DNA from 2 places in the Rhizobium bangladeshense genome. Region 2 is predicted to be linked to the other one. Evidence: predicted binding sites of a transcription regulator. Region 2 holds the regulator's gene; the other holds the start of a gene.

Region 1 (7,261 bases), 1.9 Mb from region 2:
GATGTCTGATAAGTCAGAGAGGTCGAGCGTCAAGTCGCCGTTCTTCTCTCGCCGAAGCTTTTCGAAGTCGCGCAGCACAAGATGCACATAGGCGCTGCGCCAATTGCCGCTGAGACGAACGTGCTGCCCCGAACCATCTGACCGGTCGTCCACTTGCAGCGAGGCGGCGTTGCGATTCTCGGCGTTCAAGATACTTGTGTCTTTCAAGGCTTGCGGCGACATTGCCGACTCGCGAAGCGGATCGCCGCCCGGCGGGTCAATATACAGAAGCAACGTCCAATTTCTATGCTTGCAGGATAGCAATAATGCCGCGCACCCTCGATATCCAGATGAATTCCTTTCCGATTGCCGGAACGTTCACCATCTCCCGCGGGGCAAAGACGGAGGCCGAGGTCGTTACATGCACAGTCACAGAAGAAGGCGCGCAAGGACACGGCGAATGTGTGCCCTACCGCCGTTACGGCGAGACCATGGAGAGCGTCTTCGCACAGATCGAGGCAGCGCGCCCGCTGGTTGAATCCGGCATTTCGCGCGACGATCTGTTGTCGGCGATGCCGCCGGGTGCGGCGCGCAACGCCGTCGATTGCGCTCTCTGGGATCTCGAAGCAAAACGGACGGGCCAGGCTGTCGCAGCCCGCCTCGGCCTCACTGCGCTGAAGCCGCTCACGACAGCCTACACCATATCGTTTGGCGAGCCGGAGGTGATGGCCGCCCAAGCGCGCGAACATGCCGATCGCGCTTTGCTCAAGGTCAAAGTGGGAACCGGTGATGATGAAAGCCGCATCCGCGCTGTCCGTGCGGCCGCACCCGATGCCGCAATCGTTCTCGACGCGAATGAGGGCTGGCCCGAAGCAGTGCTCGAGCGTCACCTGCAGATCGCCGCAGAGGCCGGTGTTGCCCTTGTCGAGCAACCGCTGCCGGCCGGCCGGGATGCGCTGCTTGCCGAAATTCGCCGTCCGCTGCTGGTCTGCGCCGACGAGAGCGTCCATCACACCGGCGATCTCGCAAGCCTTGCCGACCGCTATGACGCCATCAACATCAAGCTCGACAAGACAGGCGGCCTCACCGAGGCCTTGGCGATGAAGGCCGAAGCCGAGAGGCTCGGCTTTTCGATCATGATCGGCTGCATGGTCGGCACTTCGCTTGCCATGGCGCCGGCCGTGCTGCTCGCGCAAAATGCCGATTTCGTCGATCTTGACGGCCCTCTGCTGCTCGCGCGCGATCGCGAGCCCGGCCTGCGCTACGCCGCTTCCCTGGTCTTTCCGCCGGACAGCGCCCTTTGGGGCTGAAGGTAGTAGGCTGAGATGACGAGCCCAAGGCCGGAAAGCGCGACGAGCGCCATGACGTAATAACTGACGAGGCCGAGCCAAGCGTAGAGATAGCCGGAAGCAATAGTCATCAAACCCATCGCCATGCCGACATAAAAGAAATAGGCGCCCTGCGCCGAGGCCTCTTGCGTCTCCTGCACCGTCGCTACGATCCGCCGCTGCACGCCGGTATGCACGAAGGCATAAGTGAAGCCGTGGAAGCATTGCAACAGAAAGAAGCCGGCAAAGCCGGTATCCATGGGAAACAGGATCCAGCGGCAGACGCTGACGGCGCAGCCGAAGCGGATCAGCGTCCAGGCGTTGAAGCGTCGGTTGAGACGCTTCGACAGGAAGAAGACCGTCACCTCCGACGCAACGCCGGCGCTCCAGAGCAGGCCGACTTCAGTGCCGGAAAAGCCGAGCTGATGCCAGTAGATCGAGGAAAAAGCATTCAGCACCGCATGGCTTGACTGCTGAATGGCGACTCCGATCAGGAGCATCAGCAAATGCGGTTCGCGCAGACCGCGGCCGGTCGCGGCCGGAAGATCGATCGGCTGCCCGCGACGCCGCGTCGGCCCGATCCGCGGACAGAAGATCGCCATGACCACCGTCATGGTAAAGCCGAATATCATGACGACGAGCACCATCCCTCCGCCCCACCAGCCGATCAGCTGCCCGCCGAGAAGCGTCGAGATGATGAAGGCGATTGAGCCCCATACCCGCATCGAGCCATAGTCGAGTCCCCAGCGGCGCACGCCCGAAATGACGATCGATTCGATGACAGGCAGATAGGGTGCGAAGGTAGCGCCCTGCAGCGCGAAGACGATCGTCACCGGCCAGAAGCTCGTCGTCCAATAAAGCGCGATCGCCGTCAGCAGCGAGAGGCCGCCCGACCAGAGCAGCACGTCGGCGCGCTCCGTCATGCGGTCAGCGAACATGGCGACGACGGGCGCCACCAGGACCCGAACCACCATCGGTATGGCAAGGATGATGCCGATTTCATGATCGCTGAAGCTGTGAGTTTCCAGCCATACGGGGAAGAACGGCAGCACGATGCCGTTGACGAGCAGCGGCGCGCAATAGGACAGCGCGCTGAGCAGCCGGAAGCGCGGCGGCGCTCCCTCACCCGGGGAATGTTGAGCGGGAATCATAGGTGGACCTGAAGGAAACTGGACGCTGTCCTAACACACCACCCCGGAAGGGACTATTGCGAGAAATAGCCGTCCGAAAACGTTTTAAGAAATAAATTGGGCCTGTCACCTCGCGGTAACGGCTAAACTGCTGGAGAGCCGCCGCGGCTGCGACGGCGCAAAAATCACGCCGCCTGCGGGGCGAGTTCCGCCTCTTCGGAACGCTCGACGGCTGCAAGCGCCGGTACGGCGCTGGTGAGTGCCCGCCAAGTGATCAGTTCGAAGGTGCCGTCCGCATGTTCGGCGACCGCGGTGCAGCTTTCCACCCAGTCGCCGGTGTTGATGTAGCGTATGCCGTCCATATCCTGGATGACGGCGTGGTGGATGTGGCCGCAGATCACGCCCTCGGCACCGCTCTTGCGAGCCTCCTCGGCCACGACGCGCTCGAACTCACCGATGAAATTGACCGCGTGCTTGACCTGCAGCTTTGCCCAGGCGGAAAACGACCAATAGGGCATGCCGAGGCGGCGGCGTACGGCCGCGAGCAGGATATTGATGCGGATGGCCGTATCATAGGCCCAGTCGCCGAGATAGGCGAGCAGACGGGCGTTGCGGACGACGACATCGAACTCGTCGCCGTGCAGGATCAGGTATTTCTTGCCGTCCGCACCGTCATGCATCATGCGCTCGACCACCTCGATGCCGCCGAAATGCATGCCCGGGAAGTCGCGCAGAAATTCGTCGTGATTGCCTGGGATATAGACGACGCGGGTGCCCTTGCGCGCCTTGCGCAACAATTTCTGGACGACATCGTTGCAGACCTGCGGCCAGTACCAGCTGCGCTTCAGGCGCCAGCCGTCGACGATATCGCCGACGAGGACGATCGTATCTGCCTCGTGGTATCGCAGGAAATCCAGCAGAAAATCGGCCTTCGCGGCCTTCGAGCCGAGATGGACATCGGAAATGAAGAGCGTGCGGAAATGTCTGGGTTCCATCATGTCTATCACGAGCTGCCGCTCATGCCCCATCTTTCATCTAGCCTTCCAAAACCAGACTCGTGTTTCAGGAAGATGACAAGGTGGGGAAAAGCCTCGCAAACCCGTTCATTGCGCGAGCGCTATCGTCCGCCGGCAATGTTGCCCTGTTCATCCGGCACGTTCATGATGATGGCGATTCCACATTCGACACTGCGGGTTGGCTGATGCGTCTCTTCCTTGTTCGTCACGGCGAGTCCCTTGGCAACATCAACGAGCAGGCCTACCGCCAATTCGGCGATCACAATGTGCCGCTGACGCAGTGGGGCTACCGGCAGGCGTCAGAGGCTGGCGGTGCGATTGCTTCCTTCCTGAGAGCATTGCCGAGCGCACGTCGAGGCAAGCTCCACATCTGGTATTCCCCGTTTTTAAGGACACGCCAGAGCAAGGATGCGCTGCTCGAAGCCCTGCCGGAAAGCTTTGTCGGCGACATCAGGGAAGATTATCTCCTCCGCGAGCAGGATTTCGGTCTCTTCACCGAGATCTATGATCACGCGGAGCGGAAGCAGAAATTCCCCGAGGAATTCGAAAAATGGGCAAGACTGCGCAATAACAGCGGGAAATTCTACGCGCGGCCGCCGGACGGCGAAAGCCGGGCGGACGTGGCGCAGCGGGTGCGTCTCTTTCTCCAGACGGTCATGCGCGACGCCGAACATGACGACGACAACGTAGCGATCGTCGGCCATGGCGTCACCAACCGCGCGGTGGAAATGAATTTTCTCCACCATTCGGTCGACTGGTTCGAGCGCTCCGACAATCCCGGAAACGCCGACGTCACGCTGATCGAGGGAACCCGCTCCCACGGCTACCAATCAATCCTGCTGCACCAGGCCTGCGACCGGGAGCCGGGACAGGAGAGCGAATTGCGCGATGCCTATGGCGCTGATGTGACGATAACGCCGAAGGGCGGTGGATAAACCCCTCCCCAACGAGGCCGCACCGTCCTTCTCCAATTCATCGTTTCATCCGCGAAAACGTCCATGTCCGCCACGGTCAGCGCCAACTCAACCCCTCCCGCCCTACTTCAACTTCACGCAGCCTGCTCCGCCGCCATCGGCTTCACATTCTGGTTCATCCGGAACAGATTGTTCGGATCGTAGCGCAGCTTGATTTCGGAAAGACGCGCATAATTGGCCCCGTAAGCCATTTCGACCCGGTCGACCTCGTCTTCGGGCATGAAGTTGATATAGGCGGTGCCCACAGCATGCGGCTTGGTGGCTTCGAAGAGTTCACGCGCCCAGCCAATGCAGCCTGCGTCCATCCCGGTTTCCCGCCAGCGCGCGTGCACATTCATGACGAAATGCGAACTGCGCTGCGGAAATGCGGTGGCTTCGGTCGGCACACGGCCGGCGGCCCCACCGACATGGCCGATGAATATTTCGCATTCGGGTCCTGGCAGTCCGCGCACGGCGTCCAGAAGCAAGCCGATCGCCGCATCCGAAAGCGACGCGAAGTCCTGGCTCTTCCAGTAGTTGCGCGCCCCTGGTGTCAGCAGCGGATCGAATGCCTGCTGCCAGCCAACAAACGGCATTGGGCCGACGATGTCGGCAATCGGCTTTCCGATCCCACGCAATCTGGCCGCAGCCTTTTCGCCGGCCGCAACGTTTCCGCAATAGCACATGGCGAGCACCACGACCTCCTTGCCGTGCCACTCGGCCGGCAGGAACGGCAGCGGCGGCGCCTGGCGCATCACCATCCAGCAGGTCAGCTCGTCGGGTGCTGCTTCCAGCGCCTGCCGATACTCCCGAAGCACTTTTTCCGCGTCGGCGAAGGGATGTACGACCAATCCGGCGAAAACTTCAGGATGGAGCGGGTTGAGCTGGAATTCGAAGGAGGTGACGACGCCGAAATTGCCGCCGCCGCCGCGCAGTGCCCAGAACAGATCCGGCCTTTCCGTCTCGCTCGCGTTGACCAGCTCGCCCTCGGCGGTCACCACATCGACCGAAATCAGATTATCCAGCGTCAGCCCGAATTTGCGGGTTAACCAGCCGAAACCGCCACCGAGCGTCAGGCCGGCAATGCCGGTCGTGGAATTGATGCCGGTCGGCAGCACCAGCCCGAAGGCCAGCGTTTCCTTGTCGACGTCGCCGAGCGTGGCGCCTGGCTCGACCCTGGCGCGGCGTGTCTCGATATCTACCCGCACCGATTTCATCGGCGACAGATCGATGACGACACCACCCTCGCAAACCGCATTGCCGGCAATGCCGTGCCCACCGCCGCGCACCGAAACGAGCAGATCGTTGTCGCGCGCAAAGCGCACAGCGCGCACGACATCGGCCGCTCCCGCGCACCGCGCGATCAGGCCCGGCCGGCGATCGATCATTGCGTTCCAGATCGTCCGCGCCTCGTTGTAATCCATGTCTTTGCTGGTCAGGAGACTGCCGCGAAAGCCGGCGGCAAACGCATCCATGGCCACGTCATTGACCATCGTCTGACCCCGTTGCAGGGTCGTCAGGTTCAAATTGTCCATGATTTCCTCCATGCGACCGGCGCCCCGCACCGTCGCGGCCGGCATCTTGCGCTTGCAAGGGGTGTCAAACAAGTTTCCAAAAGGATTAGTACCGGCGATGGCGGTAGATCTGCCGCGTAGTGTCATGGGACACGCCGTCTCGACGAAAACTTCTCCCACCCTCATTTCCATACTGTCCCCACGATCCGATTGATGTATGGAGGGATCTTCAGAAAAAGACGTGCACGGAGGCGGCAATGGATCACCAGGAAAAATCCAAGACGGACAAGAACCTGCCGGGCGGCGATCTCGACGAGCAGGCGCTGTTCTTCCATCGCTACCCCCGCCCCGGCAAGCTGGAGATCCAGGCGACCAAGCCGCTCGGCAACCAGCGCGACCTCGCACTTGCCTATTCGCCGGGCGTCGCCGCTCCCTGCCTCGCCATTCGCGACAATCCTGAAACGGCTGCCGACTACACGTCCCGCGCCAATCTCGTCGCTGTCATTTCCAACGGCACCGCCGTGCTCGGCCTCGGCAATATCGGCCCCCTGGCTTCGAAGCCGGTCATGGAGGGGAAAGCCGTGCTCTTCAAGAAATTCGCCGGCATAGATGTTTTCGACATCGAGATCGACGCCGCAAGCGTCGATCAGATGGTCTCGACGGTTTCGTCGCTGGAGCCGACCTTCGGCGGCATCAACCTCGAAGACATCAAGGCGCCGGAATGTTTCGAGGTCGAGCGGCGCCTGCGCGAGAAGATGAAAATCCCGGTCTTCCACGACGACCAGCACGGCACGGCGATCATCGTCGCCGCCGCGATCCTGAACGGGCTGGAGCTGGCTGGCAAGTCCATCGATAACGTCAAGATCGTCGCCTCGGGCGCGGGGGCCGCGGCGCTGGCCTGCCTCAATCTGCTGGTCACGCTCGGCGCCAAGCGCGAAAACATCTGGGTCCATGACATCGAAGGCCTCGTCTATGAGGGCCGCACCGAGCTGATGGACGAATGGAAGTCCGTTTATGCACAGAAGAGCGACACCCGCACCCTCGCCGAAAATATCGGCGGCGCGGATGTTTTCCTCGGCCTTTCCGCCGCGGGCGTGCTGAAGCCGGAGCTGCTGGCGCAGATGGCGGACAAGCCGCTGATCATGGCGCTTGCCAATCCGACGCCGGAGATCATGCCGGATCTCGCCCGCGCCGCCCGTCCGGATGCGATGATCTGCACAGGCCGCTCGGATTTCGCTAACCAGGTCAACAACGTCCTGTGCTTCCCCTATATCTTCCGCGGCGCCCTCGATTGCGGCGCGGAGACGATCAACGAAGAAATGAAGATGGCGGCCGTGCGCG
Region 2 (7,261 bases):
AAAACGGGCATAAGCACGGACGTTGTCAGGCGTCGAGAAATCGGCGACGAGGAGATCGACCGGGCCGTCGCCCTTGGTCTGCACAGTGAACTTGCCGTCGAACTTCAGCGAGGTGCCGAGCAGCACCGTCAGCACGACCACTTCGGCAAGCAGCCGGGCGACGGGCGCGGGATAGTGATGGCGCTCGAGAATGGCATCGAGCATGGGCCCGAGCTGGACGGCGCGACCGCGCACATCCAGACCCTCCACCTGAAAGGGGACGACATGATCATCGCCGGCGAAATCGAACTGGCCGAGGGCGGCTGCAGCTTCTGCCATGGCATTCACTCCTAGTTCTCAAGCAAAGGGTCAGCGTGCCCTTCGCTCGCGCGGCCGCAAGTCCGTGACTTACAGGCTTCCGATTATGGTTCAGATCGCGCCCAGGCACCAAGCAAGAATCGACTTCTGCGCATGAAGACGGTTTTCCGCCTCATCGAAGACCACGGATTGCGGGCCGTCGATCACCTCGTCCGTCACTTCCTCACCGCGATGAGCGGGCAGGCAATGCATGAACAATGCATCATTGCCGGCCTTGGCCATCAAGGCCGCATTGACCTGATAAGGCTGGAAGACGTTGTGACCCCGGGCCCGATGTTCCTGATTCATGGAGACCCAGGTATCGGTCACCACGCAATCGGCGCCGGCGACCGCACGGTCGGCATCATGGCAGAGCATGATTTCGGCGCCCTCATTGCGGGCCCAGTTCAGATAGTGATCCTTGGGCTCCGAACCAAGGGGCACGGCCATGTTCATGCGGTAGCCGAAGCGCGCGGCGCCTTCGACCAGCGAATGCAGCACATTGTTGCCGTCGCCGGTCCAGGCGATGGTCTTGCCCTTGATCGGGCCGCGGTGCTCCTCGTAGGTCATGATATCGGCCATGATCTGGCAAGGATGGGTATCATCCGTCAGCGCATTGATGACAGGCACGGTCGCGTGCTCGGCAAGCTCCAGCAGGCGCGAATGCTCGGTCGTGCGGATCATGATTGCATCGACATAACGCGACAGCACCTTGGCGGTGTCCCCGATCGTCTCGGCGCGGCCGAGCTGCATTTCGGTGCCCGAAAGGAAGAGTGTTTCGCCGCCGAGCTGACGCATGCCGACGTCGAAGGAGACGCGGGTGCGCGTCGACGGTTTCTCGAAGATCATCGCCAGCATCTTGCCGGCGAGCGGCTTGTCGTCTTTGCCGGCCTTGAAGGCCTGCTTGCGGGCGAGCGCGTCGTTCATGATGGTTCTGAGGTCGGCTGATGTGACCGCCGAAAGATCTAGGAAATGTTTGGGAGCCATGTTCTTACCTGTCGTGCGCCCGAAGGCGGCGATCCTTTCAAGCCGTCTTCTTGACCTTGGAGGCGCGGATGCTCTCGGCGGCGCGCTCGAGGCGCGCGAGCCCTTCGCGGGCTTCCTCGGCAGTGACGACGAGCGGAGGAAGAAGGCGGATGACGTTGTCGCCCGCCGGCACGCCGAGCAGGTGCGCGGCGCGGATCGCCTGCAGCAGTTCGGCGGAGGAAACCGCAGCCTTGACGCCGAGCAGAAGCCCCTCGCCTCTGATATCCTCGATCACGTCGGGATAACGATCCTTGAGCGAGGCAAGCCCCTGACGGAAGACGAGCGCCACGTCGCGCACATGCTCAAGGAAACCATCCGCGAGAATGATATCGAGCACGGCGCTGCCAACGGCCATGGCAAGCGGATTGCCGCCATAGGTCGAACCATGCGTGCCGGCCTTCATTCCGGAAGCGGCCTCCGCGGTGGCAAGGCAGGCTCCGAGCGGGAAACCGCCGCCGATGCCCTTGGCAACGGCCATGATGTCGGGTGTGATGCCGGACCATTCATGGGCGAAGAGCTTGCCGGTGCGGCCGACGCCCGTCTGCACCTCGTCGAGGATCAACAGCAGGCCCTTTTCGTCGCAGATCTGGCGAAGCGCCTTCATGAACTCGTTGGTTGCAGGACGCACACCGCCCTCGCCCTGCACCGGTTCGATCAGGATTGCTGCCGTCGCATCGGTAACGGCGGCGCGGACGGCATCGATGTCGCCAAAGGGCACCTGATCGAAACCCGGCGCCTTAGGGCCGAAGCCTTCGAGATATTTCTCCTGGCCGCCGGCGGCGATCGTCGCGAGCGTGCGGCCGTGGAAGGCGCCTTCGAAGGTGATGATATGGAAGCGCTCGGGGTGGCCCTTGGAGAACTGATAGCGGCGCGCCGTCTTGACGGCGCATTCGAGCGCCTCCGCGCCCGAATTGGTGAAGAACACCTTGTCGGCAAAGGTTGCGTCGGTCAGGCGCTTGGCGAGGCGCTCCTGGCCGGGGATCTCATAGATATTGGAGAGGTGCCAGACCTTATCGGCCTGCTCCTTCAGCGCTGCGACAACGTGCGGATTGCTGTGGCCGACCGATGTCACGGCGACGCCGGCGCCGAAATCGAGATAACGCTCGCCGCCTTCGGTGATCAGCCATACGCCCTCGCCTCGCTCGAACCGCAGCGGGGCGCGAGAATAGGTGTCATAAAGCGGCGCGGCTTCAGCCATGGCGCGGGTCTCCCAATGTTGTCATGCCCGGACTCCGGCTAAAGACACCAAGCCCGACAAATTAAAAATGCCGCCTTTCGGCGGCAAGCGGTACTATTTCCTTTTCGCGCTGCAATGTCAACAAAACTGCGGCCTTAGCGCATGCAGCAAGCTAGTACAGGGGCGTTTCCGGCCTTCAACAGGCATTATTGCAGAAATGACACGCGGAGGCAGCAAGTTGGGGAAAACTTGAAATTCGATTCATCCGGATTCCCGCGACTCTTGTCACGGAGTCAGCCTCACACTAGGTTAAAGTTCAATTACTAGACTGCATGCGGCGGAACTAGTCACCAAAATTGATCAGGCGTTTCTTGTTTCGGAGGCTTCCGGGACAACGGTGAGGGATTCTGCCATCACCAACGCAAAAGGTGGAGACAGGGCATGAACTGGACAGACGAGCGGGTCGAGAAACTCAAGAAGCTTTGGTCGGAAGGACTGAGTGCCAGCCAGATCGCGGCGCAGCTTGGCGGGGTCAGCCGAAATGCCGTCATCGGCAAGGTGCACCGGCTGAGCCTTCCCGGCCGTGCCAAGGCCGGCGGCACAGCCACAGCGGCGCGCACGCCGAAGCGCCAGACTTCAGCGCCGCGTGCGCCGAACTACGCCTCCCGGATCACCACCCGCACCGTTACCCGCCAGCAGGGCGCAACGATGCTGAAGGAAGAGATCGAGGTCGATGCGGTCGAGGAGATGGAATATGTGCCGGCCGGCAACGTAGTCGTGCCGATTTCCCGCCGCCTTGGCCTGACGGAGCTGACTGAACGCACCTGCAAGTGGCCGGTCGGCGATCCGCTGAAGGAAGACTTCCATTTCTGCGGCTGCGAGTCCCCGGACAACTCACCCTATTGCGGCTATCATCAGAAGCTTGCCTACCAGCCGGTCAACGAACGGCGCCGGGCGGCTGCACGGGCAAGTTGAGCGGGCTGCATCCACGGACAAAAAAACGGGCCGAGTGGCCCGTTTTTTATGATCGGAGTGGGGAAGCGACCTTTGTGTTTGGCAGCAAAGCCGACCACACTTTCCGTCATCCCAGGGCTTGACCCTGGGATCCGCAACCAAGCACACCACTTCAATTGTTTCCCTGCAGTTCGATGCTATCGCGCTTCTCACAGTGCCAGCCGCATGGATCCCAGGGTCAAGCCCTGGGATGACGGAGGGGAGATGGTGCCTGGACAGGTTGGCTCTGCAGGCGCGATGGAGAGGTGGCGCCGAGACGCACAGCCCTCGCAGGCGCGATGAATTTGCGGCAAAAGCGCCGCTTCACAAGCTGCATCAGCGGGCGTTAGGCTAGAACGCCAACCCACACTCCGTCATCTCAGGGCTTGACCCTGGGATCCACAACAGGCACTCGGCTTCGATAACTTCCCTGCAGCTGAATGCCATCGTTCCTCCCGCAGCGCCAGCCGCATGGATCCCAGGGTCAAGCCCTGGGATGACGGAGGAGAGGTGGTGCCTGGATGACCGAGGTGAGGCCGTGCTGGCTCATACCCAGCGCCGGTGCGATGAAGGGCCTGGGAACCGCTGCACGGGCGGGAGCGCCGGCCACATGCACTCTCCTCAACCTCAGGCCTCCATCGAGTAACCGGCGCCGCGGACGGTGCGGATGACGTCCTGCATGTTGGAGAAATTCAGCGCCTTGCGCAGGCGGCCGACATGGACGTCGACGGTGCGTTCGTCGACATAGATGTCGTGGCCCCAGACGCCGTCGAGCAGCTGCGAGCGGGAAAAGACCCGGCCTGGCGACGACATCAGGAATTCCAGCAGGCGGAATTCGGTCGGTCCGAGGCGGACCTCGCGGCTCTTGCGGTGGACGCGATGGGTTTCGCGATCGAGCTCGATATCGCCGCATTTCAGCACCGACGACAGCACTTCAGGGCGGGCACGGCGCAGCATCGCCTTGACGCGGGCGACGAGTTCGGGGGTCGAGAACGGCTTCACGACGTAATCGTCGGCGCCGGTGGACAGCCCGCGCACGCGCTCGCTCTCCTCGCCGCGCGCCGTCAGCATGATGATCGGCAGCCGCTCGGTTTCCGGCCGCATGCGCAGGCGCCGGCAGAGTTCGATGCCGGAGACGCCGGGCAGCATCCAGTCGAGGATCAGAAGGTCGGGCGTGCGCTCCTGAAGCCTGATTTCGGCCTCGTCGCCGCGCAGGATGGTATCGACCTCGAAGCCTTCCGCTTCCAGGTTATAGCGAAGAAGTACGCTCAGGGCTTCCTCGTCTTCAACAACTGCGACTCTCGGGATCATGCGTGTCCGTCTCCTCGCGCAAAAGCCTTAAACCGGGGCGATTAAGCAGGCGTCCTGCGCATCTTCAGAAATTGGCTGCGACCTCTTTGCGCGCCCCGAACGGGCGCGCACGCAAGTGGTTGGTCCGGGCGGCTGGCCCGGTCCGCTGGTTCGTGACGATTATTCCGTCGCGGCGCCGACAGTGTTGGCGCTGTCATCCTTGGGGCGATCGCCTTCCGGCTGGGCGCCCGTTGCCATGTAGTAGATAGTCTCGGCGATGTTGGTGGCGTGGTCGCCGATGCGCTCGATGTTCTTGGCGCAGAAGAGCAGATGCGTGCAGCTCGTGATGTTGCGCGGATCTTCCATCATGTAGGTCAGCAGCTCGCGGAACAGCGACGTGTACATCGCGTCGATCTCGTTATCGCGTTCGCGGATGGCGGTCGCCTTGTCGGCGGCGCGCGTCGTATAGACGTCGAGCACTTCCTTGAGCTGGACCAGCGCCAGCTCGGACAGGTGCTCGAGACCGCGGGCGAGCTTGCGGGGAACGCCGGTGCTCTGCACGGCGATGACGCGCTTGGCTGTGTTCTTGCCGAGGTCGCCGACGCGTTCGAGATCGGCGGCGATGCGGATCGAACCCATGATTTCGCGCAGGTCTGCGGCCATCGGCTGGCGGCGGGCGATGGTGACGATCGCCTTGTCGCCGATTTCGCGCTCGGTGTGATCAAGGATCACATCGTCGGAGATGACCTTCTGCGCCAGCGCCGTGTCGCCGTTGACCAGCGCCCGGACGGATTCCGCGACCATCTGTTCGGCCAGGCCGCCCATTTCGGAAATCCGCCTGGACAGGAACTTCAGATCATCATCATAGGCAGAATAAATATGTGTCGATGCCATTGGGCTTTGTCCTCGAATAACGGGAAGGCTTCGGATCGCCGCAATCAGCCGAAGCGACCCATGATGTAGTCCTGGGTACGTGGATCGTCCGGATTGGTGAACATCTTGTCGGTGTCGTTCTCCTCGACGAGGTTGCCGAGGTGGAACATGGCGGTGCGCTGCGAAACGCGCGCGGCCTGCTGCATGGAGTGGGTGACGATGACGATCGTGTAATTCTCGCGCAGCTCGTGGATCAGTTCCTCGACCTTGGCGGTGGCGATCGGGTCAAGCGCCGAGCAGGGCTCATCCATCAGGATGACTTCCGGGCTGACGGCAACGGCGCGGGCGATGCACAAGCGCTGCTGCTGGCCGCCCGAGAGGCCGGTGCCGGACTCGTGCACGCGGTCCTTGACCTCGTTCCAGAGGCCGGCGCGCTGCAGGCTGGTCTCGACGATCTGGTCGAGATCGGCCTTCGACTTTGCGAGACCATGGATGCGCGGGCCGTAGGAGACGTTTTCGTAGATCGACTTCGGGAACGGGTTCGGCTTCTGGAAAACCATGCCGACGCGGGCGCGAAGTTCGACGACGTCGATATCCGGATCATAGACGTCGTCGCCGTCCAGCGTGATCTTGCCGGTGACGCGGCAACCCTCGATCGTGTCGTTCATGCGGTTGAGGCTTCGCAGGAAGGTCGACTTGCCGCAGCCGGAAGGACCGATCAGGGCGGTTACGGTGTTTTCGCGGATGTTCAGGTTGACATCGAAAAGCGCGCGCTTCTCGCCGTAGTATACGGAGACATCCTGTCCGATCATCTTATACGGGACGTTGCTCATCTTCTGATCCAGCGCCTTTTCAACTGCAGCTTCCGTCAACATGTTCATGATGTTTAACTCCGTTTACCAGCGGCGCTCGAAGCGACGACGCAAGAGAATGGCACCCATGTTCATGGCAACCAGGAACAGGAGCAGGACGATGATGGCACCCGAAGTACGCTCCACGAAGGCGCGTTCCGCCTCGTTCGCCCACATATAGACCTGCACGGGCAGCGCCGTCGAGGGATCGAGCGGCGTGGTCGGTGCATTGGCGACGAAAGCGACCATGCCGATCAACAGCAGCGGCGCGGTTTCACCGAGCGCGTGCGCCAGACCGATGATCGTGCCGGTGAGGATGCCGGGCATGGCAAGCGGCAGGACATGGTGGAACACCATCTGCATCTTCGAAGCGCCGAGGCCCAGGGCTGCAGCGCGGATCGAGGGCGGCACGGCGCGCAGTGCGGCGCGGGTGGCGATGATGATCGTCGGCAGGGTCATCAGCGTCAGCACCAGGCCGCCGACCAGTGAAGCCGAGCGCGGCAGACCGATGAAGTTGATGAAGACGGAGAGGCCGAGCAGACCATAGACGATCGACGGAACCGCGGCGAGGTTGTTGATGTTGACCTCGATCAGGTCCGTCAGCTTGTTCTTCGGCGCAAACTCCTCGAGGTAGATCGAGGCTGCCACGCCGATCGGCAGAGACAGAACCAGCACGATCAGCATCAGATACAGCGAGCCGATGAGGGCGACGCCG

The links. Region 2 encodes PhoB, which activates phosphate uptake and scavenging genes when phosphate is short. Its sites were predicted from a motif close to TGTCATNNANCTGTCAT; they were not measured.
Region 1: J2J98_RS11780 (UDP-2,3-diacylglucosamine diphosphatase) is a predicted target of PhoB. The motif match lies at 3,497-3,513, and genes of this name have one in related genera.

The regions. Positions count from the first base shown of each region.
Region 1 covers NZ_CP071612.1:2,410,812-2,418,072, forward strand. The annotation lists gene J2J98_RS11765 (MlaE family lipid ABC transporter permease subunit) at 1-222, opposite strand, end outside; gene dgcA (N-acetyl-D-Glu racemase DgcA) at 306-1,289, shown strand; gene J2J98_RS11775 (MFS transporter) at 1,241-2,458, opposite strand; gene J2J98_RS11780 (UDP-2,3-diacylglucosamine diphosphatase) at 2,623-3,465, opposite strand; gene J2J98_RS11785 (histidine phosphatase family protein) at 3,639-4,388, shown strand; gene J2J98_RS11790 (FAD-binding oxidoreductase) at 4,502-5,941, opposite strand; gene J2J98_RS11795 (NADP-dependent malic enzyme) at 6,178-7,261, shown strand, end outside.
Region 2 covers NZ_CP071612.1:513,748-521,008, reverse strand. The annotation lists gene J2J98_RS02520 (Hsp33 family molecular chaperone) at 1-318, opposite strand, end outside; gene argF (ornithine carbamoyltransferase) at 409-1,323, opposite strand; gene J2J98_RS02510 (aspartate aminotransferase family protein) at 1,361-2,560, opposite strand; gene J2J98_RS02505 (GcrA family cell cycle regulator) at 2,981-3,514, shown strand; gene phoB (phosphate regulon transcriptional regulator PhoB) at 4,160-4,843, opposite strand; gene phoU (phosphate signaling complex protein PhoU) at 5,003-5,716, opposite strand; gene pstB (phosphate ABC transporter ATP-binding protein PstB) at 5,761-6,576, opposite strand; gene pstA (phosphate ABC transporter permease PstA) at 6,592-7,261, opposite strand, start outside.